Regions from separate parts of the Megamonas sp. genome, predicted to be linked through region 3. Evidence: riboswitches for the same ligand, from Rfam matches in the RefSeq annotation. Region 3 holds a riboswitch; each other region holds the start of a gene.
The links. Region 3 has a riboswitch for cobalamin ahead of AC5LAX_RS10785 (sirohydrochlorin cobaltochelatase). Riboswitches for the same ligand answer to the same signal wherever they lie in the genome.

Region 1 (10,816 bases), on a different contig from region 3:
CAATTTTGTGCTGCTTGTTTTGCTTCTTTACTGCAAGAAGGAGCATTCATTAATTCATGTGTTTTTTCTACAACATAATCTAATACTTTTTGATCCATGATAAATCCATCGCCTTTCTAAGTATTATTTTCTCATTACTTTTATAATATAACTACTCAAAAAAATTGTAAAGTAAGCACCTTTTAGTAACATAGTTACTTTAAAGTAACTAATTATCAAATAAAAATGCACCTTAAAACTATATTAAGTCTTAAGGTGCATTTTTTATGCGTCTTGTAAGATTTCTCTTAATTTTTCCATATTCATATTTTGACGAACAGTATCTGCTAAACGATTAAATGCTGCTTGTTTCGCTGCTGCATAATTTGTACTTACAGGTAACGCTTCTAAACCTTTGCGTTTACGCAATATATTGATCAGACTACGACGATACTTATCATTATCAAAAATACCATGAATATATGCACCCATGACATTTTGTTCTTGATTTATCATACCTTCTGCCACCTGCACATCTTTATCAGCACGTTTTGTGATCATAAATGGATGATTTGCTTCTTTTGTAAATTTAGTAGTTCCCATATGAATTTCATAGCCAAACAAATCATCTATAGATAATTTTTCACCTAAAAATTTCCAAGAAAGACATTTTGCTTCAACTTGTGAAGTGAGTTTTTTCTCTACAAAAGTAGTTTCCATTGGCAAGAAGCCAAGTCCTTTTACGCTATCATTATCTGATTCAGTATGCAATGGGTCGCTGATTTTTTCACCAAGCATTTGATAGCCACCACAGATGCCAATGATAGGAATGTTTTTTTCATGAGCTTCATTTAAAGCTTTTTCCATACCACTATCACGCAAATAAAGCATATCTTCTGTAGTATTTTTGCTACCTGGAAGTAAAATTAAATCTGCTTCACCGATTTCTTGACCTTCTTTTACATAATAAAGATTTATATCATCTTCTTTACTCAAAGCATCAAAATCAGTGAAATTAGAAATTTTAGGAGTTTGAATTACTGCAATTTTTATTGGTGCATTTGCTTTATCTTTCGCTTGAGTCTTTTTATCATCTAAAGATACAGAGTCTTCATCTTCAATACCTAAATCAGGTAAATAAGGAATTACACCTAAAACTGGTTTTCCTGTTTTTTCTTCGAGGAAATCAAGTGCAGGCTGTAAAATAGTTACATCTCCACGGAATTTATTGATGATAAGTCCTTTTACTAAAGCTCTTTCATCTGGTTCTAAAAGCTCTAAAGTTCCCACAAGGGAAGCCAATGCTCCGCCACGGTCAATATCAGCAATCAATAATACTGGTGCATTTAAATATTTAGCAATACGCATATTTACGATATCATTTGCTTTTAAATTCACTTCTGCTGGACTGCCTGCACCTTCAATTACCATCATATCAAAGCGTTCTTCTAAACGACGAATAGCTTCTTTTACAGTGTCAAAAGCTTTTAATGAATATCCCTTATGATATTCACGTGCAGACATATTTCCTACAGCTTTTCCCATTAAAATAACTTGTGAACAAGCATTTCCTGTTGGCTTCAATAATACAGGGTTCATCTCTACAAATGGTTCAAGACCTGCTGCTTCTGCTTGAGCTACTTGAGCCCTGCCCATTTCATCGCCGTCTTTAGTTACATAAGAATTAAGTGCCATATTCTGTGCTTTAAATGGCACTACAGACATACCTTCTTGATAAAAAATTCTGCATAAAGCTGTAGTTAAAATACTTTTTCCTACATGAGAAGAAGTACCTTGTAACATAATATGTTTAGTCATCAGTTTTCCTCCATCTCTAGTGATTTTTTATAAGCTCTTATTTTTTCCACAAAATATTTAGCATTTTGCTTTGAGCCTAAAAAATGTAAATGCAAATATGAACCTACAATATTATCTTTAGCATATCCTGCTTTGTATTTCATATTATTACGCATTTTCGTAAATTCAAATGCCCATGGAAAACTTTCATCTTGTGTATCAATTTGTGTTGAAAAATGAAATTCATGACCTTTTATCTCATCATTTTGTTTTCCTAAAATATTATCTTGCAGAATTTTTGCTTTTACATAACCTACAGTCTGCAATTTTTTATTCATTTGAGCTTTTGCAGGAATAATCCCCACCATTTCATAAAATCTTTGCTCAAAATCATAAATTCCCTGCATTAAATACATAAAGCCACCACATTCAGCATATATCGGCATTTTGCGTTCATTAGCTTTGCGTATAGATTTTATCATCGAAGTATTTTGCATAAGTTCTTGGGCAAAAACTTCTGGGAAACCTCCACCAAAAATCAAAGCATCAACATCATCAGGAATAGTTTCATCTTCTAGTGGACTAAAAAATTTCAACTTCGCCCCTAAATTTTCTAATTGAGCTAAACTTGCTGGATAGTAAAAAGAAAAAGCTTTATCTTGTGCAATACCTATAGTTATATCTTTTTTGATATTTTCAGCTTCAAATTCTTCAACTTCAATAGCTGGTGCTGTTTTAGCAAGTTCAATGATTTCATCTAAATATACTTCTTGAGCAATTTTTTCAGAAATCTTTTCGATGACTTCACGTGCATTATTTTCTCCAGCTGGTGTCAAACCTAAATGACGCTCTGGCATATGCACACTATCATCACGGAAAATCGCACCATAAACAGGCACATTTATTTTCTTCATAGCTTCTTCAATCAAAGCTTTATGTGTTGGTGAACCTAATTTATTTAAGATTACACCGGCTAAATTCACATCACTATCATATAATTTAAAACCAAGTGCTATAGCTGCAGCTGAATCGCCCATTGATTGCACATTGATGACTAAAATCACAGGTGCATTTAATTTTTTCGCTAATTGTGCTGTAGAACTAACACCATTTTTTCCGCCATCATAAAGCCCCATAACACCTTCGATAATCGCTATATCGGCATCTTTTGATTCTTGCACAAATAAATCATTTATCATACTTTCATCAACAAGCCATGTATCGAGATTATGACCTTTTCTTCCTGCTGCCATGCCATGATAACTAGGATCAATATAATCAGGGCCAACTTTATACGGTTGTACATTTAAGCCTTTATTTTTTAATGCACGAAGTATTCCTGTAACGACTGTAGTCTTACCTGAACTACTTTGAGTGGCTGCAATAACTACACGAGGAATATTTACTTTTTTCATCATTAAATCACCTTATTAAATGCGTGTATTATCAATGATATACATTACTGCATTAATGCAAGAAGCAGCAATTGGGCTACCGCCTTTTGTTCCTGTTACTGTAATATATGGAACTTTTGATTCAGCAATTAATAAATCTTTTGATTCAGCAGCTCCTACAAAACCAACTGGTGTACCGATAATAGCAGCTGGACGAATATTTTCTTCATTCATTAAACGGATAACTTCAAATAAAGCTGTTGGTGCATTACCAATAGCAACGATTGCTCCATCTAATTCTTTACCAAAATGACGCATAGCAGCAATAGAACGAGTGATACCGTGTTCTTTTGCATATTTTGCAATTTTTGGATCTGCAATTTTACATTCTACAGAGCCACCCCAAGAAGCTAATTTGCGTTTATTGATACCAGTGCGAACCATTTCTACATCAGTATAGATTTTGCAACCAGAAAGCAAAGCTTTTTTCATGGAAGCTACTACATCTTTATGAATACGAATGATTGGTGCATAATCCACATCACCAGAAGCGTGAATAATACGAGAATAAATTTTTGTTTCTTCTTCGCTTAAATTTAATTTTTCAATATATGGTTTGATAATTTCAAAACTACGAACTTCTATCGCCATTGGGTCTTTGATAAATTCCATCAAAATCCCTCCTATTTTTCATATTTGGCAACAAATGTGCCTACACAATCATAATCATGAGTTAAATTTTTATAATCTATTCTTGGTCTATCAATAATGACAATTTCTAAACCTAATTTAATTGCAGCTGTCAATTTTGTTTCTGTGCCACCTAAAGTACCACTATTTTTCATTACAACAACATCTGCATTGTATTTTTCATATAAAGCTATATTCAAGCTTTCCGAAAAAGGCCCTTGCACAGCTACTATATCTTTGGGAGATATTCCACAGTTTTCACAGATTTGCAGAGAAGCAATAGCAGGAAGTACTCTCGCTATAATATGCTTATTGTATTTTTTACTATCATTAGCAAATAAATCTAAACGATTGCTACCTGTTGTCAAAAAGATATTTTCACCTAGTTGCATAGCAAGGTCAGATGCTTCTTCATAAGTTTTCACTAAATGAAGTTTATTATAAGCAGGTATTGGCGTTACTTCTCTTTCATAGCGAATATAAGGTATATTTAATTCATCACAAACCTGCATAGCTGTTTTAGATACATTCACCGCATATGGGTGCGTAGCATCTACAAAAACTTTTATCTGATTTTCTTTTAAGCAATTCTTCATAGCTTCTTCATCTAATTTATGGTCATTGATGATTAAATTTTCATCTTTCGGTAATAACTCTTTACCATAATTAGTAACTACGGAAGCCATAACTTTATAATTTTGCTTTAATAAATATTCTACAAGACCTCTACCATCTTGCGTTCCTGAAGCTACAAAAATCATACTTCATAGCCTCTAGGTGTTATCATAAAGCCTTCTTTAGCAAAAGTTTTGCTATTGCCAATGATTACCATAGAAAACATATTAATATCTTCTTTGGTGAAATTTTCTAAATCAGAAATAACCATTGTTTCATTTTCACGGCTTGCACTATTTACAATGCCAACTGGAGTTTTAGGGTCTTTATATTTTAACATGATTTCACGAATTTCTTCGATATGCTGTACACGTTTATGGCTTTTGGGATTGTATAAACCAATTACAAAATCACCTTGAGCTGCAAGGTCTGCACGTTTTTTAATCAATTCCCATGGAGTCAATAAATCACTTAGGCTAATAATTGCAAAATCATGCATAAGTGGAGCACCTAATACAGCAGCAGCCGCATTTACAGCAGAAAGACCTGCTACAATCTGAACTTGTGGTCTTTCTTCTTTTGGCAATTTCAATAATAATTCTAAGACAAGACCTGCCATACCATATACACCAGAGTCACCACTTGAAACTACTGCAACATTATGACCTTTTACAGCTTCTTCAATAGCCATTTTACAGCGGTCAACTTCTTGCATCATTCCTGTGCCAATTACATTTTTTCCATCTAAAAGATGTTTTATCAATTTAATATATGTGTTATATCCTGCTACTGTATCAGCTTCTAAAATAGCATTTAAAGCACGAGGAGTCATATCCTCTTTACCACCTGGACCAATTCCAATTACTTTAATCATTCCCATGCTAAGGACACCGTCACTTTCTCAAATTTTGTTTTCGGCAAAATTATTTTTGCCCTCTCATTATATGCCAATATAGCAGCTTGACATACATTTCCTATACCAATTTGTTTTTTTACAAAATTAGATTCAGGTAATTTATATTTATCAATCACATTTTGCATGATTGTATTATCATAAAAATGAGTTTCTACTTTATATTTTTCTGCCCATTGATGTAAAGCTTTCTCATTTTGCTTGACGATTGTAGAAACTAATGCTTTGATTTTTAAATCTTCACAATCTGCCATTTTTTTAGCTTCATTTATTGCCTGTTCCACAAGATTTAGTTCAACATCTCTGCGACAACCAACGCCAATTATCAATTGTTTTCGCGTTAAAAATAATATATTTTCTCGCACTTGTCGTTTATCTGTGATAAATACACAAAAATCATTTTGCCTATCAAATTCTTCTACATCAATTAATTTAGCTTCAATCTTAAAATCTCTAGCCAAATCGATTATCATCTGTTCACTTTGCTTTAAATCTTTATCTACATAATAAATAACTTTTTGCTGTTGAATTAATGCTGAATTAATTATTTTTATATGTTCTAAAGGATAAGGCACTAAATTATATTTTCTTGCCACCACATCAGGAGCAATTATTTTATTCGTATCTGTCGCTGTAGTAATTACTGGCATAGCATTTAATATATCAGCAATCTTCAACGTGAGTTCATTTGCTCCACCTAAATGACCAGATAATAAACTTATCGCAAAATTAGCTTTTTCATCTAAAACTATTACAGCTGGGTCTTTGACTTTATGCACGATAAATGGTGCTATCATTCGCACAGCAATACCTGTCGAAGTGAAAAATATAATCGCTTCATACTCAGCAAAAATATTTTTTATCACATCTCTCATTTTGTCATACTCATATATATGCTCAGCTAAACTAATATCATATCTATCTTTTTTTACATAGATATCACAAGTTTTCAAGGTATTTTGCAATTTACAAGCTAATTTAGCACCATTTTTAGTTACAGTAATAATTGCATATTTCATTAAGCTTTATCTGTACCTTGACGATACATATGACTAAATTCTGGTGCATAAAGACGAGATTTTGCATATTCTGTATCTAAACATTTACTTACAACAATCATAGCTGTACGAGAAATATTATTTTCTTTAACAATATCGGCAATAGTTTCAAGTGTACCACGTACAATTTTTTGTTCAGGCCAAGAAGCTTTCTGCACGATAGCAATAGGTGTAGATGGTTCATAGCCACCTTCAATCAGCTGTTCTACTACTTCAGAAATCATATGCACACTCAAGAAAATACACATAGTAGCTTGATGAGCTGCTAAAGATTTTAATTTTTCTTTTTCAGGAACAGGTGTTCTACCTTCATTGCGTGTGATGATTACAGTCTGAGAAATTTCAGGTAGTGTATATTCCTGTTTCAAAGCTGCTGCTGTAGCTAAGAAAGAACTTACACCAGGAATTACAGTATATTCAATATTGCGACGAGATAATTCGTCCATCTGTTCCTGAATAGCACCATAAATTGCAGGGTCACCAGTATGAAGTCGAACTGTCATTTTGCCTTCTTGTTCTGCTGCTGTAATTGTTTCAATAACTTCACCTAAAGTCATAGAAGCACTATTATAAATTTCACAATCTGCTTTTGCATAATCTAATAATGCAGGATTTACAAGAGAACCAGCATAAATAATTACATCTGCCTCTTTTAATAATCTTTGACCTTTAACTGTAATAAGTTCAGGATCCCCAGGGCCTGCACCAATAATATAAACCATAAAAAATATCCTCCCTAATTCATCTTATTTTAGTTTTTTACAAGTAACAATATAAACTGGATTTTGTGCATTGAACATATCATATGAACCGATTTGTCTTAAACGATTTACTTGTACTTGAATTGATTCATAAGTGTAATTTTCTTTTTGCTTCATATATGTTGTGATTTCAGATATTGTCTGGATTGTTACCGCATTTACGATAATGCGTCCACCTTCATTTAATTTACTATCAATTATATCTAAAATCTCAAACATATGTTTGCCACTGCCACCGATGAATACTACATCACAATTTGGCAATTCATCTAATCCTTTTGGTGCTTCTGTGGCAATGACTTTAACTTTATCTTCTAATTTAAATTTAGCAATATTTTGATGTAATAAATCAACAGCTAAATCTTTTTTCTCTATAGCATAAACTTCTCCTTGTGGAGCAAGTAAAGCCGCTTCAATAGATAAAGAACCTGTACCAGCACCAATATCCCAAATAATATTATCAGGACGAATTTTTGCCTTGCACATTGTCAAAATGCGAATTTCTTCTTTTGTCATTGGCACTTTATCGCGAATAAATTCTTCATCTGCTATTCCTGGTAAATTCAAATATGCACCAACTTTCTATTCATAATTTATTTTATATTAACCTTCAACTATCATCACACAATGACTCGCACATGCTTTTGTCTGTGCTTCATCTAAAGATAAGCTGACTATCTTTTCATCAGGATAAGAAAGTCTAGAACAAATATATGCTCTCGCATTTTTATCCCAACCTCTTGCAATCAAATATGTGGCTATAGCATTAGAATTAAATTTATTATCTGTGAGCATACCGATTATGCGACCTGGATAATATTTTAAGTCTTCATCACTTGGCACACGTCCATGAAAACTAAGTAGACTAGCGTCTTGCCATGGAAGTGCTATCTTGGCAAAAGCTGTTTGCATGGAACTTAGCCCTGGAATTACTTTTATATTTTCTAAAGGAAAATTCTTGCGCAAAGCACTTAACAAAGAATAATATCCTGGATCGCCAGATACCATCACTACTACATCATTATCATTTAATTCAACTTTTATAAAATCCATCACAGCAGTGATATCTGCTTTTATGGCAAAAGTTTTTTGACCTTGATGAGAAAATTCATTTAATGCTCTTGTTCCCCCAACTAAAACTTTTGCTTCATTTATAGCTTGCATAGCCATAGGAATGACATATTCTTTCGCCCCTGGACCAATTCCAGCCACAATTATTTTATGTTCCAACCTAATCTACCACCTATTTCTCTTGCATTATCGTCCATGCCCAAAATTTCACCTTTCAAAGTAACCATCACAGTTCCTACTTTGAAAGCATTAAATACATGTTGTTCACTGCGAAGACTAGCTCTTTTAGCTAATAAATCATAAAAACCTTTTTCTACCAATCCATATCTTTCAATAATTGGCATAGCTGCTTCTGTTGTCTTCACTTTAAAAATTTCTTCTATGCCTTTTTTACCCATACCTAAAAGAGCAGCATAAGAAGCTAATATTTCCAAGCGAGCATCAGCTATTTTACTATGTGTATAGAAAATTCCTCCAGCTACTTTTACCAATTTACCTAAATGACCAAATAAAAGCACTGATTTAATTCCTTCATCAGCAGCAAATTCCAACATATGACCGATAAAATTACTTGTCTGTACCATAGCTTTTGCTGGAAGATTTAATTTACTAGCGATATTTTCACCAATTTTCCCAGGAACAAAAATAATATCATCAAATCCATTTGCTTTGGCTACAGAAATCTGCGGTGTAAGTGAATTTTTAAAGCCTTCTTCAGACATTGGACGCACCACGCCAGTAGTGCCAATTATAGAAATACCACCTTCTATACCTAATATAGGATTAAGCGTTTTTTTCGCTAGTTCCACTCCTTTAGGAATAGATATCGTAATATCACAGCCATAAGCTTCTGGCAACAATTCACGAACGACTTTCGTCATCATTTTTCGTGGCCCTGGATTTATTGCCGGCTCTCCTGGTGGAATAGACAAACCTGCCTCTGTAACTTTTCCAATACCTAAGCCAGCATAAAAATTGATTTTATCATCATCTTTATTTATTTTTACTTCCGTAAATACAGAAGCTCCATGTGTGATATCTGGGTCATCACCAGCATCTTTTATGACTTCTGCTCTTGCTCCAGTTGATGTAAGCTCTACATTTTTAATGGGAATATGCAATAATTCTCCACTTAGAGCATATAATTCAATCTCTTGAACGACATTTCCCTGTAAAGCAAGTATAGCAGCTTTTGTACCAGCAGCTGCACAAGAACCTGTTGTATAGCCACTTTTCATTTCTTTACGCATAAAAAAATCTCCCTTTGGGCAGGGAGATAGACTTATCCCGTATTTCTACGAAAAATTCTCCACCTGCCCATCTCTCGTGAGTCTGAAAAATATATCATCTATAAATTTCACGGTGTTTTTCCAATAGGCAAGTCTCCTGACTTAGGTTCCTCGCTGATTTTCGCCTTCCCAAAATAAATTATTTCAGTGACATAATTAAAAATAGCTCCCCTTACAGTGGCGGGACCGTACTGGCTCTTCCAGTTTCCTTATTAAGCTTACGCACCTATCTCTATTTAATTTAATATATTATATTATAGGCATTATCCATTAATACTGCAAATCAAATTATTATTTCTTCAATATCTTTTCCACTAAATTTTTATCTAAATCAGGTAAATAAATAATTTCTTTTGCCAATGTTTCATGTTTATTTATCATTTTTTCCATGAAAACCATATCATACCAACAATTTTGCTTATAACCACATTTTGTAAAATGAGCTATTTTCTTATAATTAAATTTTTCATGGAAAGCTATACTTTGCGGATTGGGATAGGTTATGCTTGCTACTAAATTAGTTATATTTTGCAATTTTAAAATCGCTTCTAATTTCGTATATAAAATTTCTCCTATTTTTCTACCTTGATATTTTTCATTAATATAAATAGAAGTTTCTACACACCAATTATAAGCTTGTCGTTCCCTAAAAGTAGAAGCATATGTATAACCTACTATTTCATCACCAATACAAGCTAAAATATAAGGAAATTTCGACATTATTTTTGTTATACGCTGTTTAAATTCGTCAATTATTGGCACTTCATATTCAAAAGTGATATTTGTATTTTTTACATAGGGAGCATAAATTTCTACTAATTTTTCTGCATCATCTATTTTGGCTAAACGAAAAATTATTTTTTCATTGTTCTTCATTAAAATCTCTCCTCAATGACTAAATTTTTACTTAAAATCTATACAAATATTTATACTAAATAATTCTAGTCAAAATTTATATTGAGTCAAATAAAAATTTAATCATTATTGATATTCATTCTTGACACCATATACCCCATAGGGTATACTAAAGACGTAAAGATAATACCCCTATGGGTATATAATTATTTTAGAAAAGAGGCGTACATATGGCTACTACTTCTAATTTATCTATTGATAATAATAATCACAAACAAAAAGCATATTCAATCAATATCCATTGTGCTAATTGTGCTGCCAAAATCGAACGAAAAATCAACGAATTATCTAATGTAGATAACGCTACTATTTCTATTTTGACTAAACAATTAAC
Region 2 (10,816 bases), on a different contig from region 3:
TTCTTATCAAAGCATTTCGATTTATTTTTTTGTGCAAGCATACCATAGCAATAAATAAAATAAAAGCACCTACAAAACCACGTACTAGGGCTATTTGTGAACTTGCAAGTTCTATATTGCGTACAAATAAACCAATACTACCAAAAACAAGCATAGCCGTAATATTTTTTAAAGTTGCATTCATGAAAATCATTCACATCTCTTTCTATATTTATCTAGTCAATAATTATTGTTTATAATATAGCATAAAAACAATATACGTACTAGCTTAAAATTTGTTATAATTGATTTATATTTTATAATTCTAATGAAAGTACGGTGATATGATGATAAAAGCTATTTTCTTTGATATTGATGGTACCTTAGTTAGCTTTAAAACACATAAAATTCCTGAATCTACGATACAAGCTTTACATACTTTAAAAGCAAAAGGAATAAAATTATTTATCGCAACTGGTCGTCCGCCATATGACTTGAAATTTTTAATTGATGAATTTGGCGATTTATTCAGTGGTTATATTACTTTTAATGGTCAATATTGTTATGATAGTACAGGGAAAATCTTACACGAAGAATATTTAAATCGTGAAGATTTAATCCAATTTACAAATTACATCAAAGATAAAGATATCGCTTGTGGCTTTATGGAAATAGATTATTTTTATTTTAATCTCTATAATGACCGTTTAGCAAAATTAAAAGAAACTTTAGGAGATACTGCACCTGATAGAGCATTTGATGACGTAAGTCGTGTATCCAATCATAAAACATATCAATTGAATATTTTCTTAAATGAAGATGAAGAACAAGAAGTCTTACCATATTTGCCAAATTGCAAAGCTGTTCGTTGGTGCCCATATTTTACAGATATTATTCCTAAAGATGGCGGTAAAGGCACAGGCATCAAAAAAGTTTTAGCTTACTATGGTATAGATATCAATGAAGCCATGGCTTTTGGTGATGGCGGAAACGATGTGGAAATGCTTGAAGCTGTAAAATATGGCATAGCTATGGGAAATGCTAATGAGAATTTAAAACAGATAGCAGATTTCATCACTTTAGATGTAGATAATGATGGCGTAGCTTATGCTTTAAAACAATATAACGTATTATAAAAATAAACCTACTATAAATTACCTTATTTAAAAGTAATCTATAGTAGGTTTTCTTTAATTAAAATATTTCTTTAACGACGGTAAATACAAAATGAGAATAATTGATTCTAATAAATACGTTAAATTATATGTTAGCCATATACCATCATTACCTAGATAAGACATCAATATTTTTTGGCAGATATAAAAAAATATCACAGCGACAAACATCATATTTCTGATAGAAGCTGTATTACCAATACCTGTATACATACCATATAAAAGCAATCCCACACAAGCACATATTGGATGCAAAATCAGATAGATACTATAATCGTTAGCATAATTAGCCACAATTGCCAAATCAGTCATCATATTTATAAAATACGATTTAGTGATATACATAATCACTGAAATAAAAATTATAAATACAGCTAAACATCTTAAGCTTATCTTTAATACTGAATTTAATAAATTTATATCCTTATATCCCTTTGCTTTTCCTGAAAATACGCTCACACCATTTGCCATACCATCAATAAAGTAGACCACGATAAAAATGATTTCTAAGATAATAGCATTACTTGCTAGTGTAACAGTTCCCATGCTTGCCCCAGCTATGGCAAACAAATTATTTATCGTCAATAAACAAACAGTGCGAAACATTAAATCCACATTTACCTTCATCATGGCTAAAAATGGTTGTAAAGTTTTTAAACTTTGAATGTATTCACTGCAAATGATTAAGTTCCCTCGTTTATAAATAGCGATAAAACCTATCATACAACCATATATTTGAGCAATCAAAGAAGCATAGGCTACACCTTGAATATTCATATCCATGATAAATACAAATACGATAGATAAGACGATATTCAATACATTCATGGATATTTGCATAAACATAGTATAGCGAATTATCATCTGTCCCATGAGCCAGCCTAGCGTTACATAATTGATTAAAACAAATGGTGCTCCCCATATAATGATATCACAATAATTTTTCATCAATTCAACAACTTGGCTTTCAGGCTTCATTAGCAACGCATAATATTTGAAAATCCACGGATAAATGATTAAAAATATTAAACTTATTACTATAGCTATAAGTAGTGGTCTAGCTAAAGCTAAAAATTTATCTTTGGCGGATTCACTGCCCAAAGCTTGAGCGGAAAAACTTGTAGTAGACACTCTCAAAAATCCAAATAGCCAATATATATTGTTAAATAAAATTACTCCCAAAGAAACAGCAGCTATATAAAAAGCTTCTGACATATGCCCCATAACAGCAGTATTTACAGCTCCTAATAGAGGCTGTGTAGCTGTGGATAACATAAAAGGAGTAGTTACTTTTAGATATTCTTTATAAGTTAATTGTGATAGCATAAAATCTCCCATCTATTAAAATTTTTATATTATTTTATTTAAAATAAATGACAAGCAACATGATGATTAACTGATATCTCTTTTAATTTTGGCTTTTCCTGTTTACAAATATCTTTGCAGTATTTACAGCGATTTTGAAATGGACAACCTTTTGGCAAGTCCAAAGGGCTTGGGATATCACCAAAAAGAGTTTCTATATTTTTATTTTGCTCATTATCTAGAGAAAAAACTGCTTTTAATAAAGCTTTAGTATATGGATGCTTTGCTTCGATCAATTTATCACCATCAATTTTTTCAACGATATTGCCTAGATACATCACGGCTATACGATGACTAAATAAACTAACTAAAGCTAAATCATGACAAATAAAAATATAGGTGATATTTTTTTCTCGTTGAAGTTTTACTAATAATTTAATGATTTTAGCCTGAACAGATACGTCAAGAGCAGAAGTGGCTTCATCACAAACAATAATTTCAGGCTCTAGGGCTAAAGCTCTGGCAATAGCTACACGTTGACGTTGACCGCCACTCATATTATTCGGATATTTATATACAAAATCATCTGGCAACTCTACTAATCGCAATAATTCTTGAGCTTTTTCTTTCATTTGTGATTTTTTTATTAAATTAAAATTTAATAGCGGTTCACAAATAATATCGCCGATTTTCATTTTAGGATTAAACGCTGCTGTAGGGTCTTGAAAAACCATTTGAATATGACGACAATTTTGACGACGTTTTTCTCCTGTTAATTTAGTAATATCTTGATTATGAAAAATAACTTCACCAGAAGTTGGTGCGTGCATATTCATAATAGTTTTTACCAGTGTAGATTTACCACAACCAGATTCGCCAACAATGCCTACTGTTTCTCCAGCATTAATATTAAGACTAACATCATCACAAGCTGTTAAAAATCTATTATTACTAGCTGGAAATTTTTTAGTTATATTTTTTACCTGCATAATAACTTTAGACATAGCGCTGTCCTCCTATTTGTGGAACTGAAGCAAGTAAAGTTTTAGTATATTCTGCCTGTGGTGAATTAATTATATCTTCGGCTTTACCATATTCTACAACTTTGCCTTGTTTCATTACCATAATTTTATCTGACATATACGCAGCTACACCAATATTATGAGTTACTACAATCATTGCTGTACCACAACTGCGAGGAATTTCTATCAATTCTTTAACTATTTGTTCTTGCGTAGTAACATCAAGGGCAGAAGTAGGCTCATCTGCTAATAATAAAGATGGTTTAAAACTTATTGCCATAGCGATACCAACACGCTGACGCATACCGCCAGATAATTCAAATGGATATGATTTCATGATATTTTCAGGATTAGCTAAATTCATACGAGTAAGCATTTCTACAGCAAAAGAATATGCTTCTTTTTTAGTAAGATCATCGTGAATTTGTAGATATTCTATAAATTGTTTACCAATAGTTTGGATAGGATTTAACATATTACCACTATCTTGGAAAATCATAGCAATATGTTTTCCTCTTAAAGATAGCCAATCTTTATGGTTGTATTTCAATAAATCTTGATTTTCAAAAAGAATTTTTCCATTTATAATCTTTCCGCTATTAGGTAAACAACCTAATATGGCTCTAATCACTGTAGTTTTACCACAGCCAGATTCACCAACTATGGTCAAAATTTCTCCTCTATCCAAAGAAAAATTAATATTTTTAACTGTAGCTTCTATATTTTTGTTATATTGAATAGTTAAATTAGATACATCAAGTAACATTAATTTACCCCTTTTATGCTTTAGCTGGTTTTATTTTATTAGTAAGCCAATAATAATCCGATGGATACATAACTACACCCTCTAAGCCTTTGGTGCTGATAATATTAGTCTGTGGATAACCTAAGAATAATGCTGCACCATCATTTAATAAGATTTGTTGCGCTTCAATAATTAATTGACGACGTTTTTCTTTATCAAATTCGACAGATAATTGATTTAAAATCTCATCATATTCACGATTACTATATCCAGAACCATTTTGTGGATTATCTCCATTTACATTAGTTTTCCAATACCAACTTAAATAAATTTCAGGATCTCCAGTATTAGCAGTTGTAATATTAGAAATAAGTAAATCATAATCGCCATCAATACCCATTTTATCAATAAGGTTATAATCTACACTTTTTATATTTATCTTAATTCCTACTTTTTTAGCATCAGCTTGTACAGCTTCAGCGTATAAAGGAAGCTCTGCACGGCTATTATACACGACAAAATCAAGACTTAAGTCCTTGCCATCTTTATCTAAAATACCATCTCCATTACTATCATTCCAACCAGCTTCGGCTAATAATTGCTTAGCTCTTTCTGGATTATATGCATTTGGATCTGTCAACTCATCAAAGCCATAATCCATAGATGGCGGTATTGGTGCTTTACCTGTGATAAAAGTATCTTTTAGTAATATTTTATTATAATTTTCTCGATCACAAGCAGAAATCAAGGCAGCACGAACTTTATCATCGCCTAAAATACCATTTTGATTAATACGAGCAAGTACTGTACGTAATGAAGAAATTTCATCGATATAGAATTTATCATTATTTCTAAATAAATCTATATCTCCAGCTGCGATATTTACAGCAAAATTAACTTCACCAGATTGAAGTGCCATAGCACGAGTATTAGGATCATCAATAGATGGTATTTCTACACGCTCGAATGGAACTTCACCATCCCAATAATATTCATTTCTCACCATTACAGCCTTTTCTTTTACAAAAGATTCCACTTTATATGGACCAGTACAAATTGGACCTTCTTTGGCAAAATCTCTACCTTGTTCCTCTGCACTAACATCTACAATAATAAATAATGGGTCAGCCAAAAATCCAGGCATATTAGGTTGAGGTTTGCTTGTTGTGATTATTAGATTTTGACCATCAGCCTTCATTTCTGTGTATTCAAAGAAAGTTTTTGCTCGAGTATTTTTAGCAAAAGCACGTTCAATAGATTTTTTTACAGCTTCAGATGTTACTGGATTGCCATTAGAAAATTTTACATTATCACGGATTTTAAAAGTCCATGTTAAATGGTTATCACTAATAGACCAACTTTCCGCAAGCCATGGCTGAACATTCATTTTTTCATCAAATTTTGCCAAACATTCACCAATAGCATAACGCATCACAACCCAGCCAAAATAATTTTGTGTTGGCTCTAAAGTATCTGCAAAATTTGTAACTCCAAATTTTAAAGTAGTTTTATCTACTGTATTTTCAGAGCCACAACCAGCTATTATACCTGCAGTCAATATACCACATAGACTTAAACTAATAGCCTTCCATAATTTTTTCATTCTAAAACTTTTCATATTTAACCTCTTTTCTTATCAATAAAATCTATCAATCCTGTCTAGGGTCTAAAATATCACGTAAACTATCTCCCCAAAGATTAAATATAGCTACTACTATAAAAATAGCTAACCCTGGATAAATCATCAGCCATGGAGCAGTTTGAATATATTGACGACCTTCATTGAGCATTAATCCCCATTCTGGTGTAGGTGGTTGAGCACCAAAACCTAAAAAAGATAGACCCGCTATTTCCATCATCATAGTGCCAATATCCATAGCTCCCGTAATCACTATCAACGGTAAAATATTAGGTAGTAAATGATGATACATAATTGTAAATGTAGTTGCTCCACTAGTTTTACTAGCTATGATAAAATCATTATTTTTTAATTTAATAACTAAACTTCGTACTAAGCGAGCATATTTTGCCCAACTTACAACGACTAAGGCGAAAATCGTATTTATAATACTTCCACCCATGATGCCAGCTATAGCGATAGCTAGAATAATTCCTGGAAAAGAAAGCATAATATCAGCCAAACGCATTAAAATAAGTTCTATTTTACCGCCAAAATAACCAGCAATTATACCTATGATTGAACCTATAGTTGCTGTCAAAATCACAATGCAAATCGTCATAAATAATGATATTTGCATACCATAGATTATGCGTGAAAAAATATCTCTGCCCAATTTATCTGTACCTAAAAAATATTCATTATTTGGCGTTTGCAATGCTTTCAACATATTGGCTTCATAAGGATCATGTGGCACTAAAACTGGTGCTAATAGAGCAATGCAGATTATTAAAATGACTGAAAAAGAATATATGGAGAATAATTTATTTTGTTTTATAAAATTAAAAATCATATTGTATTAATTCTCCTTTTTTATTCTTGGATCGAGATAACTATAAGATAAATCCACTAAAAAATTAATTACTGTATATACTGTGGCAATCCATAAAACAATCCCTTCAATTAATGGATAATCACGCATAGTAATCGCTTGAACTGCCATTTTGCCTATACCTGGCCAAGAAAAAACAGTTTCAATAACAGCAACACCACCTAATAACCAACCGATGGACATACCTAATAAAGTTATTAAAGGTAAAATGGCGTTAGGTAAAATATGTTTCCATAAAATAGCTTTTTCAGACAATCCTCTAGCTCTAGCGCCAATTACATAATCTTGATGTAATTCATCTAAAATGACAGTACGCACTTGTCTAGTATATTTCGCTGATTGATAAATAGCTAAAGTAAGTGCGGGCAATACTAAACCTGAAAAACTGACCTTTGCTGTAGCAATAGGAGCTAGACCCAGCTTTAAGCCAAAGATATATAATAAAATCAAACCCACCCAAAAGCTTGGCATAGATACACCAATAAAAGAAAATATTCTCACTAAAAAATCAGGAATTTTATTGCGATGCGTAGCAGAAAAAATTCCCAAAGGAATGGAAATGACCATAATTAAAATAATTGTAGTTAATGCTAATAAAACAGTCCCTGCAAAGCCTTCTATTAATTTCTCCATAACAGGTTTTTTAGCTGAATAAGAAATTCCCATATCGCCTTGCACTACACCTAAAAGCCAATTACCATATTGTACAAGAAATGGATCGTTAAGTCCCATTTCTTCACGAGTTTGCTCAATTACTTCTTGAGAAACAATAGTATCTGATGCTTCTAAGAGCATAGTGGCTGGATCACCAGGTGATAAATAAGTTAAACAAAATGTTAAAAAACTGACTCCAATTAAAGTAATTACTAATTGAATTAAACGATTTATTAATCGTTTCAAAATAAAAAGCCTCCTTTATATTTTGTTTATTTTTTTAGTAGATTATCTTTTAGCTCCTTTCTTTATTTTCTTGTTTATCCCTAACAAAAAAGTCTGCTTTAACAAGCAGACTTAAATATGATTATATACAAATATAAAATATAATAAAAAAACCTAATTCCATAGAATTAGGCAGTATTATACAAATTTATATTCGTACAAAATCGCCTTCCCATCGCTCGCAGGTAATAACGGTGATTATTAAATAGGCAGTTCTCCTGGCTTAGAGTCATAGCTATTCACGCCTTCCCAAGAAGATAATTTATTCTCAGTGACATAATTGTGAAATCGCTCGTCTTTACAGTGGCGGGACCGCTTCGGCTTATACCGAATTCCCTATTAAGTCTGTATAGACACCTATTCTATCTATATTTTATTACTTATGTTTTATGTTATCATTAGTGATAATCTTTGTCAATTATTTTATAATAAATTTCATTAATTTTATTATTACTAAAAACTTTATATAAGATATATAGTTTTTGTAAAGTTGTTAACTTATTGGCGGATTGATAAAAATATTTAAAAATTATAGCCACAAAAAATCTATTTACAATAGACTTTTGTATATTATTTTTCTCATAGCTTATTGTTTTTATAGATGATATAATTATGAATATAAAATTTATAATTGTTATCAATATTATAATATAAAGAGAGGGATTTTCATGTATGAAGATTTAATTGAAGAAAAAGTTTCTTCCGAAGATATTTTTGATGGGGTATTACTTCATGTAAAGCGTGATTATGTAAAATTACCAAATGGTAATAAAGCTGTTCGTGAATGGATAAAACATCAAGGTGCTTCTGCTGTTATTCCTGTATTGCCAAATGGTAATATTATTTTAGTGCGTCAATATCGTTATCCTATTGGCAAAGTAACTTTAGAAATTCCTGCTGGCAAATTAGATAGTGTTGACGAAGACCCATTAATTTGTGCTAAACGTGAATTATCTGAAGAAACAGGTTATACTGCTAATAAATACACACAAATTCATAAATTAGCTACTACTGTTGGTTTCTCTAATGAATGGATTTATATTTATTTAGCACAAGATTTAGTAAAAGGTAAACAACATACTGATGATGATGAATTTATAAATCTAGTAGAAATGCCACTAAGCGAAGCTGTCGATTTAGTTAATAAAGGTGAAATCTTTGATGCTAAATCTGTTGTTGCTATTTTAATGGCAGAAAAATTGTGTAAACAATAATTTATTTATATTTGTTATTTAAAAATTTAGGAGGTATTTAATGTTTGGTTTTGGTCCAGATATGATATATGCAATCCCAGGTTTGTTGATTGCATTGACTGTTCATGAATATGCCCATGCTAAGGTTGCTGATAATTTAGGAGATTTCACTCCTCGTATGAATGGCAGATTAACTTTAAATCCTGTAGCTCATATTGACCCTATTGGATTGATTATGTTATTTTTTGCTCAAATAGGTTGGGCAAAGCCTGTACCAATTAATTTAAATAATTTTGATGATTGGCGTAAAGGTGAAATGCAAGTTTCCTTAGCAGGACCATTAGCTAATTTAATCACAGCTTTTGTAGCTTCAATATTTTTTGCTCTTTGTTTTAAGTATAGTTTTGCTCCTCATTGGCTTGTTATGGTATTACAATTAATTATTATTTATAATGTAAATTTTGCTATTTTTAATTTAGTACCTATTCCACCACTTGATGGTTCTAAAATCTTATCTTCTCTGTTACCAGGTAGATTAGCTTATAAATATCAATCTTCTGTAATTAATCGTTATAGCTTTTTTATTCTAATCGCTCTTGTTTTTACTGGAATATTGGGTTTTATCATTCACCCTATCAGTAACTTTATTATAAGCATTTTAAATCTTATTATTTCTATTATTATTTAATGAGTTTTTTATGCAACAAGAACAATATAAGGTACATTTAGAATCCTTTGAAGGGCCATTAGATTTATTATTGCATTTGATTGAAAAAAATCGTATTGATATTTATGATATTCCTATTGCTCTATTGACGGAACAATATATGGATTATCTTGCTAAATTTAAAGAGTTTAATATTGAAGTAGCTAGTGAGTTTTTAGTCATGGCAGCCACATTATTACAAATCAAATCCAAAATTTTATTACCTGATACTAAGGTAGAAGAAGTAAATGAAGATGATACTGATGAGGTTGACCCACGAAAAGAATTAGTCGAACGATTATTAGAATATCGTCGTTATAAAGAAGTCAGCAGTATTTTAGGTGAAATGGCAGATGAAGCTGGCAAAAGATTTTTTCGTGAAGCTTCTAATCTACCGACAAAACATTTGCCACCTAAAGGGCTTGATGTAAAACTTTTGTGGCAAGCATTTCAAAATGTGCTAGAAAGCCAAATTGAAAATGAACCTCTTGTAGCTAATGTTGCTCGAGAAAAATATACTATTGAAGATAAAATCATTTCTTTATTGGCTTTGCTTAAACAACATGGCGGAAATATTTGTTTTAACACTGTATTTCAATATAGTGAGCATAAGATTTCTAAATCTGAATTAATCACTACTTTTTTAGCTATGTTAGAATTGATTAAAATAAAGAGAATAACAGTATATCAGACAAGTATATTTTCGCCCATTTATTTAAAAATCAATGATGAAGTCGAATCTTCTGATAACGATATTATTGTTGATAATACTGAAAATAATTAAAGATTGTTAATAGATGATTTTTTGATAAAAATTCATGAAAATAGACGCTTGTAAGCGTCTATTTTTTTTATTTCTCCCCTCGAGAATAATTATTTTATTTATTAATTATAATAAAATATTATTTCTTAATTTATTTTTAATCTAAATATCATTTGTTATTATTGAGTCTAAGTTGTATAATATAAATAATATATATATTTATATTAATATTATTCAAATTAATAATCCTATATATTAATTAAAATAATATAATATAAAACTTAGCGATAACTAAGTAAAGGAGAATATTTTATGATTATCAAGCCAAGAGTAAAAGATTTTATCTGTTTAACTTCTCACCCTGAAGGCTGTAAAGAAAACGTACGCCGTCAAATCGAATATGTAAAAAGTCAGCCAAAGGTTGAACTTGGTAAACGTGTATTAGTATTAGGTGCTTCTACAGGTTATGGCTTAGCATC
Region 3 (10,816 bases):
GAGCTTCATGGTCTGGTTTTATATAATCTTCCACTGGTATATTCAACAACTGACAAAGAGCGATAATTGCTGAATGTTTACCAGAACAAGGATTATGCAATGCTGATGGTTTTAAATTATTTTTTACTAATTCTTTGAAAGCTTTTCCACTCATAGGACGAGCAGAACCACAGTTTAATACTTCTTCAGTTAAACCTAATTTATGCAAAATAGATTTTACTGTTTCTACATGAATATCTTCACCGCTATGAGAAGAAGCAAGTATTGCTAATTCTTGTTGTGTTAAATTATATTTTTCAATACCACCTAATTTTACAAACTGTAATAATTGAAAAGGTTTCGCTGCACTGCGCCAAAACATTGGTAGGTGAGCATTGCCTACTTTATCAATAATATTGCCATCAACGCCAACACAAACAGCATCGCCTCGATGAATATTTTCTACATATTTACCTCTTGTATAATGTAATAATTCTACACTCATTTTCTCACCTCAATAATAAAATCTTTAGATTATCTTTTATCATACCATAGCACTTTATTTTTTTGTAGTAATTTATTGATTTTAAAATATCTAGCTTCTATAATTAATATGCATAGAAAAATTTTAAAAATGTGAGTTGAATGTAATGGAAATAGCTTTAATTGCTTTTTTAGCCTTCGTCATTGATTGCATAATTGGCGACCCTAATTCTAAATATCATCCTGTAGCTTTGATGGGAAAATTAATTGATATCCTCGATAAATTATTGCGCAAAGATAATGCTACTGAACCTACAAAATTAGTCTGTGGCTTTATTTTAGTAGCTATATTATTGAGCTTTAGCTATGGCATAACTTATGGCATAATCACACTTCTTGATGTATTTAATTGTCCTAATTGGCTCAATATCTTTATCCAAGCTGTAATCTTAAGCTTTATGATTTCACCAAAATCTCTAGCTAAAGCAGGCAAAGATATTTATGATGAATTAATCAATCACAATCTTGATGAAGCTCGCAAAAAAGTAAATTATATCGTAAGTCGCGATGCCAATCGCATGAATGAACAAGATATCACTCGTGCCACTGTAGAAACGGTAGCGGAAAATATTGTAGATGGTATTATCTCACCTTTATTTTATTTCTTTATCGGTGGACTACCACTCGCTGTACTTTACCGCATGAGCAATACCATGGACGCTATGATTGGCTATAAAAATGATAAATACATTTATTTCGGCAGAACAGCTGCCCGCATTGATGATGTTTTGAATTTCATTCCTGCACGCATAACAGGACTTTTATTAATAGTTGTAGCCTTTTATTCCAAATTAAATGCCAAAGGCGCTTTAAAAATGATGATGCGTGATGCTAAAAAACATCCTAGCCCTAATGGTGGTTATACAGAAGCTACAGTAGCTGGCGCACTAGATATTCGCCTAGGCGGTATAAACTATTATTTTGGTCGTCAATCATTCCGAGCTTACATGGGCGAAGCTATCAATGAATTAAATGCTCGACATATTCAACAAACCATAAAATTAATGTACAATGTTTCTACTTTATTTTTAATCATTATGTGCATTGGTTATATCATAATCACAAAATATCAAGAACTTAGTCTCTAAATCATAAGTAGGTGAATAATAGATAATGCAAGATACTCAATATAAAAAAGGATTAGTAATCGTTCACACTGGAAACGGCAAAGGAAAAACTACAGCAGCTTTAGGACTTGCAATCCGTGCATGGGGCGAAGGCTTAAAAGTTTTAATTCTCCAGTTCATCAAAGGCAGTTGGAAATATGGCGAATTAAAAGCTTTAGCCAAATTTACTCCAGATATCACAGTGAAACAATGCGGTGAAGGTTTTACTCGCCGAGGCAATACAGATATAAAAATCCATCAAGAAGCTGCTAAAAAAGCACTTCAAGAAGCAAAGATGGAAATGATGAGCAATAAATGGGATATGATTATCTTAGATGAAATAAATTATGCTATTGATTTTGATTTAGTTGATTTAAAAGATGTCTTAGATTTAATCGCTGAAAAACCTGCTGATTTACATCTCGTTATGACAGGACGAAATGCCAAAGAAGAAATCATTCAAAAAGCTAATTTAGTAACGGAAATGAAAGAAATCAAACACCCTTATAAAGAAGGCATCAAAGCCCAAAAAGGTATTGAATTTTAAATTTAAATAAAAATGCACTCCAATGGGAAAAGTTTTCATTGGAGTGCATTTTTTAATTTTTTATCTTACCTAAAATGCGATTGCAAATAATAAATAATACAATCATATATAAACATAAAATACCAATAGATACTATAGAAATTTCTTGATTATGTGTGATAGCACGTAACAAAGTCGATGTATGCGTCAATGGCAAAGCTTCAATAAAATAATGTAGTAATAATGGCAATTTATCCGTAGAGAAAAATGTGCCACATAAAAATGACATCGGCAATAAAATATACGTATTAAATCTTGCCATATCTTCAAAAGTCTGTACTGTCATTGCTGCTGAAAAACCAATTTCAGCAAAGATGATACAATTTATAATCAATATAATTATAAATAATGGTGTAATCGCAAATTTCGCACCAAATAAATAAGCTAAAACAACGATAATCGCTGAAGAAATCATGCCACGAAGCACAGCAGCCAAAATCTTTCCTGCTACAAAAGCTATTGGTCGAATAGGCGATACTAAATATTCCTCTAAAGATTTATGATATATACGTTCTGCATGTACAGGAGTTAAACTATTAAAAGCTATATTCATGGAATTTAAAGCCAAAATCCCTGGAACTAAAAAATCTAAATATGAACCAGTCCCTGTATTAATACTTCTACCTAAGCCCCAGCCAAAAGCCACCATATATAAAATAGGTGCTACCATACGGCTTAAGATGAATTTTATCATGCGATGTTTCAATACTACCCAGTCTCGCCAAAAAACAGTCCAAATATCATATAGCATAATCAGCTCACCGTCCTTCCTGTCAATTCTACGAAGACATCTTCTAAATTGGAATGACGTATAGTTGTCGCTACATCTAAAGTTCCAGCAAAATCAGCACATTCTTTACGAGAATTAAAAAATTTATACTCTCTAGACTCTTCGCTATCCCATTCTACAACATATTTGCCAATTTGCTCACAAAGAGCCTTTGGCGTATCCAATTTTATTAAACTACCTTTATTTAAAATAGCCACTCTATTACATAGATTTTCTGCTTCTTCAATGTAATGTGTAGTCAAAACTACAGTAACACCATCTTTTGGCAATCGACGTATTAAATCCCAAATACGTCGGCGCACCTGTGGGTCTAAAGCCACCGTTGGCTCATCTAAAAATAAGATTTTAGGATTATGCATCAAAGCTCGCACAATCAATAAACGTCTTTTCATACCACCAGATAAACTTTTTACTTTATCATTAACTCTATCTTGAAGCTCTACATAATTTAATAATTCTTCAATGCGAGCATGGCGCTCACTTTTGGGAATGTGATGCAATCTTCCATGTAATTCCATATTTTCCCAAACAGTCAAATCCTGATCAAAATTTATATGTTGCGGTACTACTCCTATATATTTTTTTACATTTAATTCGTCGCTGAATATATCTTTTCCCTTATATAAAATTTCTCCAGCTGTAGGCTTTGTAAGCATGGTAAGCATGCGAATAGTTGTCGTCTTACCTGCTCCATTTGGCCCTAAAAGCCCAAAGATTTCACCTTCATCAATCGTCAAATTTAAATCTCTTACAGCCGTTTTTTCTATATTTTTACCTTGTTTATTTTTAGAAACAAAATTTTTCTTTAGGGATTTTATTTCAAGCATATTTATTCCCCTTATTATATTAATTTTTAACTAAAGATACTGGAAAAATTATTTTATCTTCTGGATTTTGACAGTTTTGATACATCTTAGCATTCACACCAAATACTTTAGCTAAATTTTCTACATCAAGTACAGTATTTGGCTCACCTTGCTCAAATACATGTTTATCTTTCAAGATAACTATATCATCAGCATACATACGAGCATGATTTATATCGTGTAAGACCATAATCACTGTCATTTTTTCGCGTTTATTCAATTCATCTACTATCTGCATGACTTCTATTTGATGAGCAATATCTAAATAAGTAGTTGGCTCATCTAATAATAAAATCTTTGGCTGTTGAGCAAGTGCCATTGCAATCCATGTACGCTGTCTTTCACCGCCAGATAAAGTGCTGACTAAGCGATGAGAAAAAGATGTAATATGTGTTTTTTCCATTGCTTCTTCAATAATCGCTTGCTCTTTTTTATTATTCAATGATTTAAATATAGAGCGATAAGGAAATCTACCATAACTCACAAGCTCTTTTACCGTCAAATCTGTTGGTGTTGTCGCTCCCTGTGGTAATATTGCCATTTTCTTCGCTAGATTTTTTCTGGATAAATGCAAAATATTTTCTCCATCAATCAAGATTTCGCCTTTATACTGACGATTTAATCCTGAGATAGCTTTTAATAAAGTCGATTTACCACAACCGTTTGGCCCTATGATAGCTGTCTTTTTTTCAGCTTTAAAATCAATATTAATTCCATCTAAAATCAATTTATCATATATTTTTATCATTAAATCAGATACTTTTAAATTAACCATATCAAAGCTCCTTTCTAAGTAAAAATAAAAAGAATGGAGCTCCTAATATCGCCATGAAAATTCCCACAGGCAATTCCAGTGGAGCAAATGCTACACGGGCGAAAGTATCACTATAAGTAACTACAGCTATTCCCAAAAGTGCTGACGAAGGTATCAAATAGCGATAATCTGAACCTACAAGCAAACGAGCTGTATGTGGCACTATAAGCCCTACAAAACCTAATAAACCTGCTACAGATACAGCACTTGCTGCCAATAATGCTCCTATAGCAGTCAAATAAATGCGTGTTAATTCTACATTAACCCCTAGAGCCTTTGCTATATCATCACCCAATTGCAAAATATTTAAATGGCGTGAACCCAACATTGCTAAAATAAATCCAATTAAAGCATAAGGCCAAATAATATCTACATGTGGCCATGAACGAGCCGATAAGCCCCCTACCATCCACATCAAAGCACCATGTATTCTATCACTATATAAAACTAAAATAGCGGAAATACCTGCACCTAAAAATGCTGATACTGCCACCCCTGCTAAAATAATACGCAACGGTCTTATACCATTTTTCCATGCCAATAAATAAATGCAAATAGCTGCAATCATAGCACCGACAAAAGCTATAGGCGTTATTAGATATTCCATAGCAGGAAATAATACAATCACTAAAATACCTGTAAGCCCTGCCCCTGAAGAAATCCCTATGATATGTGGATCAGCTAAAGGATTTTTCATCACAGCTTGTAAAATAGCTCCTGCCATAGCCAAATTCATGCCTACTAATCCTGCAACTATCGTTCTTGGCAATCTAATATTATATAAAATCTGTTGGTGAGGACTACTTACACCATCAATAAAAATATTTTTCAATTCGCTTATTGGAATAGCTACTGCTCCACTTATTATACTGCATATAATGCCCGAGCAAGCTAAAATGGCGAATACTATCATCATTAGTATTCGCCATTTATTAATCGCTATGCCAAATTTTGTAGTTTGTAAAACTTCTTGTTTTTGCATAGTCATATCAATTCACCATCAATTAAATTTATCTGGATAAACAAGCTTAGCCATAGTTTCAACCGCTTCTGGATAATGAATGCCTGGACTTAGTAAAAATAATTCCTGTGGCAAGAAATATACTTTCTTTTCTTTTACTGCTGGAAGAGTCTGCCATGCTGGATTATTTTCTACATTCTCCATCATAGATTTCTTTATAGTTTCTAGTTTTCCCATACTTGTAACAAAGATAACATCTGGATTTGCTGATACTAATGTTTCCAAACTATATGGCGCAGAAGTTGGATTGCTTTCTAATGGAGTCAATCCCTTAGCAATATTTTCAAATTCCAAAATCTCTGCCGTTGAACCTGCAATACTACCTTCTAACTGTACAGTTACATTTTGAGCTGTACTATGTAGTATTGCTATACGTTTATGTTCATTTGGCAATTTGTCTTTTATTTCTGCTATTTTATTATCCATATCTTGTATCAAAGTTTTTGCTTTATCTGGATTTCCTGCAATCTGCCCTAAAACATCTACAGTATGTTTTACTTGGTCATACGTACGCATTTCAAGAACAACTACAGGAATACCATTTTCTTCAAACGTAGATACAAATTTATCATTCATACCCTTATAAGCAATTACTAAATCTGGTTGAGCTTCTATTACTTTCTCAATATTAATATTATAGACATTTCCTACTTGTGGTAGATTTTCATCTTCTTTGGGAATACCTGTTTTTGCTGATACCCTAGCCACTATTTTTCCATCAACAGCATGAAGTGGCTCTAAAAAAGATGCTGATAATGGTACTATTCTCTCTGGTTTTTTCGTCAAAACTACTTGTCTATCAGCATCATCTGTAATAGTTAAATAACTATCAGTTCCACTCGAAGCATTTTTTTCCTCTGTTTGACTACCACAACCAACTAATATTACTGAAAAACATATTACTAAAGCTAATATACAAAACAAACCATTTAATTTTTTCATAGTAACATTATCTAAGGCAATTAAATACCTTTACTCCTTCTAGTCAAAATAGTTGATAAATAATTTAATTTTTTATCTTTTTGAGCTTGTAAATCATTTATAATTTCTTCATCTGGAAGACCACAACGGCTTACAAGTACAGCATTATCCACCATATCATTTTCAGCTAAAGCATCTACTACTTCAGGATAATTTTTATAAACTTTCATCATTACCACATTATTAGAAACAGCTAAAGCTTTATCAATAGTTTCTTTATCAGCAGTTGCTGGAATTACACTGATGATATCATTGCCTTCAACTAAAGGATAACCTAATTTACTACCAATCGCACAAAATGCTGGCACACCTGGGATAGTTTCAATATTTATATCTTTTTCTTTTGCTAAAAGACGATATACATAAATATATGTACTGTAAAACATTGGATCGCCTAATGTTAAAAATACTACATTTTTTCCAGCTTGTAATAAAGCTAAAATTTCTTCTTTATTTTTCTGCCATGCATCAGTAGTTTCAAAATTAACTACCATTGGAAAAACTTGATATACAATTTCAATATCATCTTTTAAATAAGGTTTAGCTATGCTTAAAGCTACGCTACCATCTTTTTTTTCTGTTTTTGGTGCAATGAGTACATCAGCTTTTTCAATAGCTTTAATAGCTTTCATTGTCAATAATTCTGGGTCTCCAGGACCTACACCAATACCATAAAAAGTTCCTGCCATGATTAAAAATCCTCCTGCATAAAAAGGTATGTGACAAAATTTGCCACATACCTTACTGTATTACATTTTGCATATTTTAGTAGAAACTAAATTACTTAATAAAATAATGCTCTTGTTTATTTTACACTTGCCATATAAAAGCGTCAAGCTTAGGCCACACAGCTTATTTATCTGCTTGCAATGCATCAAAAGCTTCATTTGCTCTATCCACAAATAATTGGCGAACATTTTCATTTTCACCTAAACCGTGAAGATAAGTATCCACTTTGAAACCTTCTTTTTCTAAAATAGATTTATGTGAATCTTCTTCTTCTCCTGCCATATCATTATTAGCATGGTCACCTGCTACCATCATAAGTGGCATTAAAGTTACATTTTTGATTTTCTTAGCTTTTAACTCTTCAATGACATCTTCTAATCTTGGATTACCTTCAACTGTATAAATCAAAACTTTGCCATCATAAAGTTTATTTAAACGATCTTGCATTACAGCATAATATGCATTTGATGGATCTGGTGTACCATGAGCCATAACAAGTACTGCATCTTTTTTACCTAATTTAGGCATTTGAGATTCAAGTGCTTTCATAGCATCTTCTACATCATCTCTTTGATTTTCTTGTCCCATCCAATACATAAGAGGTGTACCAATAGTCATTTTCTTAAATTGAGTTTTGTAAATATCATAAACAGCTGTTTTATAAGTATATTCAATACCAGGAATAACATCTAAAGAAGTGAGTGCAATGCGATTATAGCCTTCAGCTTTTAGTTGTGCCAAAGCTTCTTCTGGAGTTGGAATATTAATACCTTCTTTAGCTTTAATGCGGTCAATAATAATATGTGAAGTAAATGCTAATACCACTTTAGTATTTGGATGTGCTTTTTGAATTTCATCTACAGTTGCTTCAATTGTTTTTGCACGAGTATCTTTAAAAGTAGTACCAAAACTCATCACTACAATAGCATCTTTATTTGGTGCCTTCATTAGCTGTTCATCTGTTGTATTATAAGTACGTAAACCAATTTCTGTTGCTTTTAATAAAGCTGGAGTTGCAGTCTTTACTTCAGAGCTCAACTCATAACCAGAAGCAAAAGATGTTGCAGATACGCCTGTTAAGGCTACACATGCCATAGATGCCATTAAAATTTTTTTCCATTTAGCTTTCATATTGTTCTTTCCTCTCTTAGCTGAGTTATCCCCTTTATCCTACAATTTTCTTTTAAGCTAGGTTAAAAGTCATAAAAAAAATGAACCTTCTGCGCGCTCAAAGGTTCATTTCTAGTATAAAAAATCTCTACATGGAATTATACCGATGTAGAGATAGCCTTATACTGTAATAAATCTCCTACCTATCTCTCGCAGGTCATAACGGTGATTGACAAATAGGCAGTTCTTCTGACTCAAGTTCATCGCTTCTTCAAGCCTTCCCAAGAAAATCTCAGTGACATATTTTTGAAGTTGCTCACTTTCACAGCGGCGGGACCGTAGTAGCTTTTACTACTTTATCTATTAAGTCCTAGGGACACCTATTCCACTCAATATAAATTATAAATAAAATTAATTAAAAAATTAATTCTATTTTTACCATAACATTTAGTAATAAATATGTCAAGTCATTATTGCGACTTTTGTACTATCGTTTCTGTCGCTAAACCAAATTTAGTTATACCAATAGCCTTGAATTTATCTAATAAAGCCATTATTTTACCATAATCAATGCTTTCATCAGCACGAATAACTACAGCAAAATTATTATTTTCTTCATATTTTTCTTTTGCACCTTGAAGTAATGTATCTTCATCTATCAATTTATTTTCTAAATACAAAGTGCCATCAGCTTTCATCGTAACTAAATAATTAACATTTGTTTGACTTTGGGCATTTTGCACTTTAGGCATATTTACAGGAATAGTTTTTAAATCCACCATGTACAGTGTGCTGAGCATAAAAAATACCAATAAGAAAAACATAATATCAATCATTGGTATAATCATGACCTCAGGCTTAGAAAACGCTCTTCTATCTTTTAAACGCATTGTCATTCACCTCTAGTTATATAACCTTCAATTAGTGAAAAAGCCTGTTCCATATCAGTTACGATACGGTCTATTCTCTGCACAAAATATGCATGAATAGCCAAAGAAACAATAGCTACACAAAGTCCTGTAGCTGTTGCGATTAATGCTTCACCTACACCCCCAGTGATAGCAATAGCTTGACCTTCTTCTAAATTAAATACGCTAAAAGCTGAAATCATACCAATTATTGTCCCCAATAAACCTAATAAAGGAGCCATAGTAACAATTACATTTAAATAATAAAGTCTTTCTCTAAATTTAGAAATACTTATCCCTGATTGAACTTCCAACAACATCATCAAATTGATATTTTTATTTTGCATTTTATTGAAAGCAAAATCGACTAAAGAAGCTAAATCCCCCTTGCTATTTTGTGCTAAATTTCTAGCCTCTTCAATTTTATTATTAATCATCAATTTATAAAAATTTTGTGCAAAAGCTCTTCCCGAATCAGCTTTCATAAAATATAATAAGCGTTCTATACCAATAGTGATAATAAAGATTGAGCATATTAATAATATGTACATTACTAATCCGCCCTTATGAAAATACTCTACACCTTGCATCAATAAGTCCATGAAAAGACCTCCTATAAAAATCTCACTTCTTGTATTATAATTTATTCATACTAATAATAAGCTTATCAAATATAGCTGTCAAACCTAAAATCAAAAAACTTAACAATTAAGGAAGTGCTTTTATGTTTACTACAAAAGTTCAAGTCGCCCATCATGATATGCAGGATTTTATTTCTAATTATCAAGACATAGACAAATTTTTGACTTATTGCCAACAATGTAATAATTATAAACATAAATGGTCTTGTCCACCACTTAGCTTTAATCCTAAAACTTATTTGAGCCAATATAAATCTATTTATTTAGTAGCTGTACAAATAAATTACAGTGAAGATACTATAAATAGCTTAACTACTAAAGAAGAAATTAGTACATTTACTCGCAAAACTTTGCGCAAACTAAAAAATGAAATAGCTACTGCTCTACTAAATTTAGAAAATGATAATACAATTTCTCTATCTTCTGGTGGCTGTAGTTACTGTTGCAAATGCAGTAGAACTGTTAATCAGCCTTGTAAAAAACCAGATAAAATGCGTCATTCTCTTGATTCTTTTGGCGTAGATTTAGGAAAAGTAATGGAAGATATATTTAATATAAAATTACTTTGGGGCTTAGATAAATTACCAAAATATCACGTATTAATTCATGCTTTAATCTCTAACGAAACTATTTCTGCTACAACTATATCTGACATAATAAGCAAAAACAGCGTATAACTATAATAGTTATACGCTGTTGTTTTAAAAAATATTCTTTCCCCCTCAGTTAAGGGAAAATATAT

Region 1: linked by a shared signal. The riboswitch ahead of cbiD (cobalt-precorrin-5B (C(1))-methyltransferase CbiD) and the one ahead of AC5LAX_RS10785 (sirohydrochlorin cobaltochelatase) in region 3 are both predicted to bind cobalamin.
Region 2: linked by a shared signal. The riboswitch ahead of nikB (nickel ABC transporter permease) and the one ahead of AC5LAX_RS10785 (sirohydrochlorin cobaltochelatase) in region 3 are both predicted to bind cobalamin.

What each region holds. Positions count from the first base shown of each region.
Region 1 covers NZ_CFQVBI010000078.1:18,708-29,523, forward strand. Annotated here, with positions in the region: gene AC5LAX_RS11570 (molecular chaperone Hsp90) at 1-98, opposite strand, end outside; gene AC5LAX_RS11575 (cobyric acid synthase) at 265-1,797, opposite strand; gene AC5LAX_RS11580 (cobyrinic acid a,c-diamide synthase CobB) at 1,797-3,191, opposite strand; gene AC5LAX_RS11585 (precorrin-8X methylmutase) at 3,207-3,842, opposite strand; gene AC5LAX_RS11590 (cobalt-precorrin-6A reductase) at 3,854-4,621, opposite strand; gene cobJ (precorrin-3B C(17)-methyltransferase) at 4,618-5,355, opposite strand; gene AC5LAX_RS11600 (cobalt-precorrin 5A hydrolase) at 5,346-6,407, opposite strand; gene cobM (precorrin-4 C(11)-methyltransferase) at 6,407-7,168, opposite strand; gene cbiT (precorrin-6Y C5,15-methyltransferase (decarboxylating) subunit CbiT) at 7,193-7,774, opposite strand; gene cbiE (precorrin-6y C5,15-methyltransferase (decarboxylating) subunit CbiE) at 7,811-8,437, opposite strand; gene cbiD (cobalt-precorrin-5B (C(1))-methyltransferase CbiD) at 8,422-9,528, opposite strand; cobalamin riboswitch at 9,638-9,812, opposite strand; gene AC5LAX_RS11625 (GNAT family N-acetyltransferase) at 9,859-10,443, opposite strand; gene AC5LAX_RS11630 (heavy metal translocating P-type ATPase) at 10,653-10,816, shown strand, end outside.
Region 2 covers NZ_CFQVBI010000065.1:88,585-99,400, forward strand. Annotated here, with positions in the region: gene AC5LAX_RS09275 (DMT family transporter) at 1-193, opposite strand, end outside; gene AC5LAX_RS09280 (Cof-type HAD-IIB family hydrolase) at 324-1,115, shown strand; gene AC5LAX_RS09285 (MATE family efflux transporter) at 1,170-2,480, opposite strand; gene AC5LAX_RS09290 (ABC transporter ATP-binding protein) at 2,519-3,463, opposite strand; gene AC5LAX_RS09295 (ABC transporter ATP-binding protein) at 3,456-4,247, opposite strand; gene AC5LAX_RS09300 (ABC transporter substrate-binding protein) at 4,261-5,829, opposite strand; gene nikC (nickel transporter permease) at 5,876-6,697, opposite strand; gene nikB (nickel ABC transporter permease) at 6,704-7,636, opposite strand; cobalamin riboswitch at 7,867-8,051, opposite strand; gene AC5LAX_RS09315 (NUDIX domain-containing protein) at 8,344-8,889, shown strand; gene AC5LAX_RS09320 (site-2 protease family protein) at 8,930-9,556, shown strand; gene AC5LAX_RS09325 (segregation and condensation protein A) at 9,567-10,358, shown strand; gene fabV (enoyl-ACP reductase FabV) at 10,650-10,816, shown strand, end outside.
Region 3 covers NZ_CFQVBI010000072.1:24,217-35,032, forward strand. Annotated here, with positions in the region: gene AC5LAX_RS10740 (asparaginase) at 1-484, opposite strand, end outside; gene AC5LAX_RS10745 (cobalamin biosynthesis protein) at 630-1,610, shown strand; gene cobO (cob(I)yrinic acid a,c-diamide adenosyltransferase) at 1,636-2,175, shown strand; gene AC5LAX_RS10755 (ABC transporter permease) at 2,228-2,965, opposite strand; gene AC5LAX_RS10760 (ABC transporter ATP-binding protein) at 2,968-3,831, opposite strand; gene AC5LAX_RS10765 (ABC transporter ATP-binding protein) at 3,851-4,645, opposite strand; gene AC5LAX_RS10770 (FecCD family ABC transporter permease) at 4,647-5,672, opposite strand; gene AC5LAX_RS10775 (ABC transporter substrate-binding protein) at 5,685-6,647, opposite strand; gene cobI (precorrin-2 C(20)-methyltransferase) at 6,668-7,375, opposite strand; gene AC5LAX_RS10785 (sirohydrochlorin cobaltochelatase) at 7,539-8,546, opposite strand; cobalamin riboswitch at 8,748-8,924, opposite strand; gene AC5LAX_RS10790 (ExbD/TolR family protein) at 8,996-9,415, opposite strand; gene AC5LAX_RS10795 (MotA/TolQ/ExbB proton channel family protein) at 9,418-10,035, opposite strand; gene AC5LAX_RS10800 (DUF2284 domain-containing protein) at 10,158-10,751, shown strand.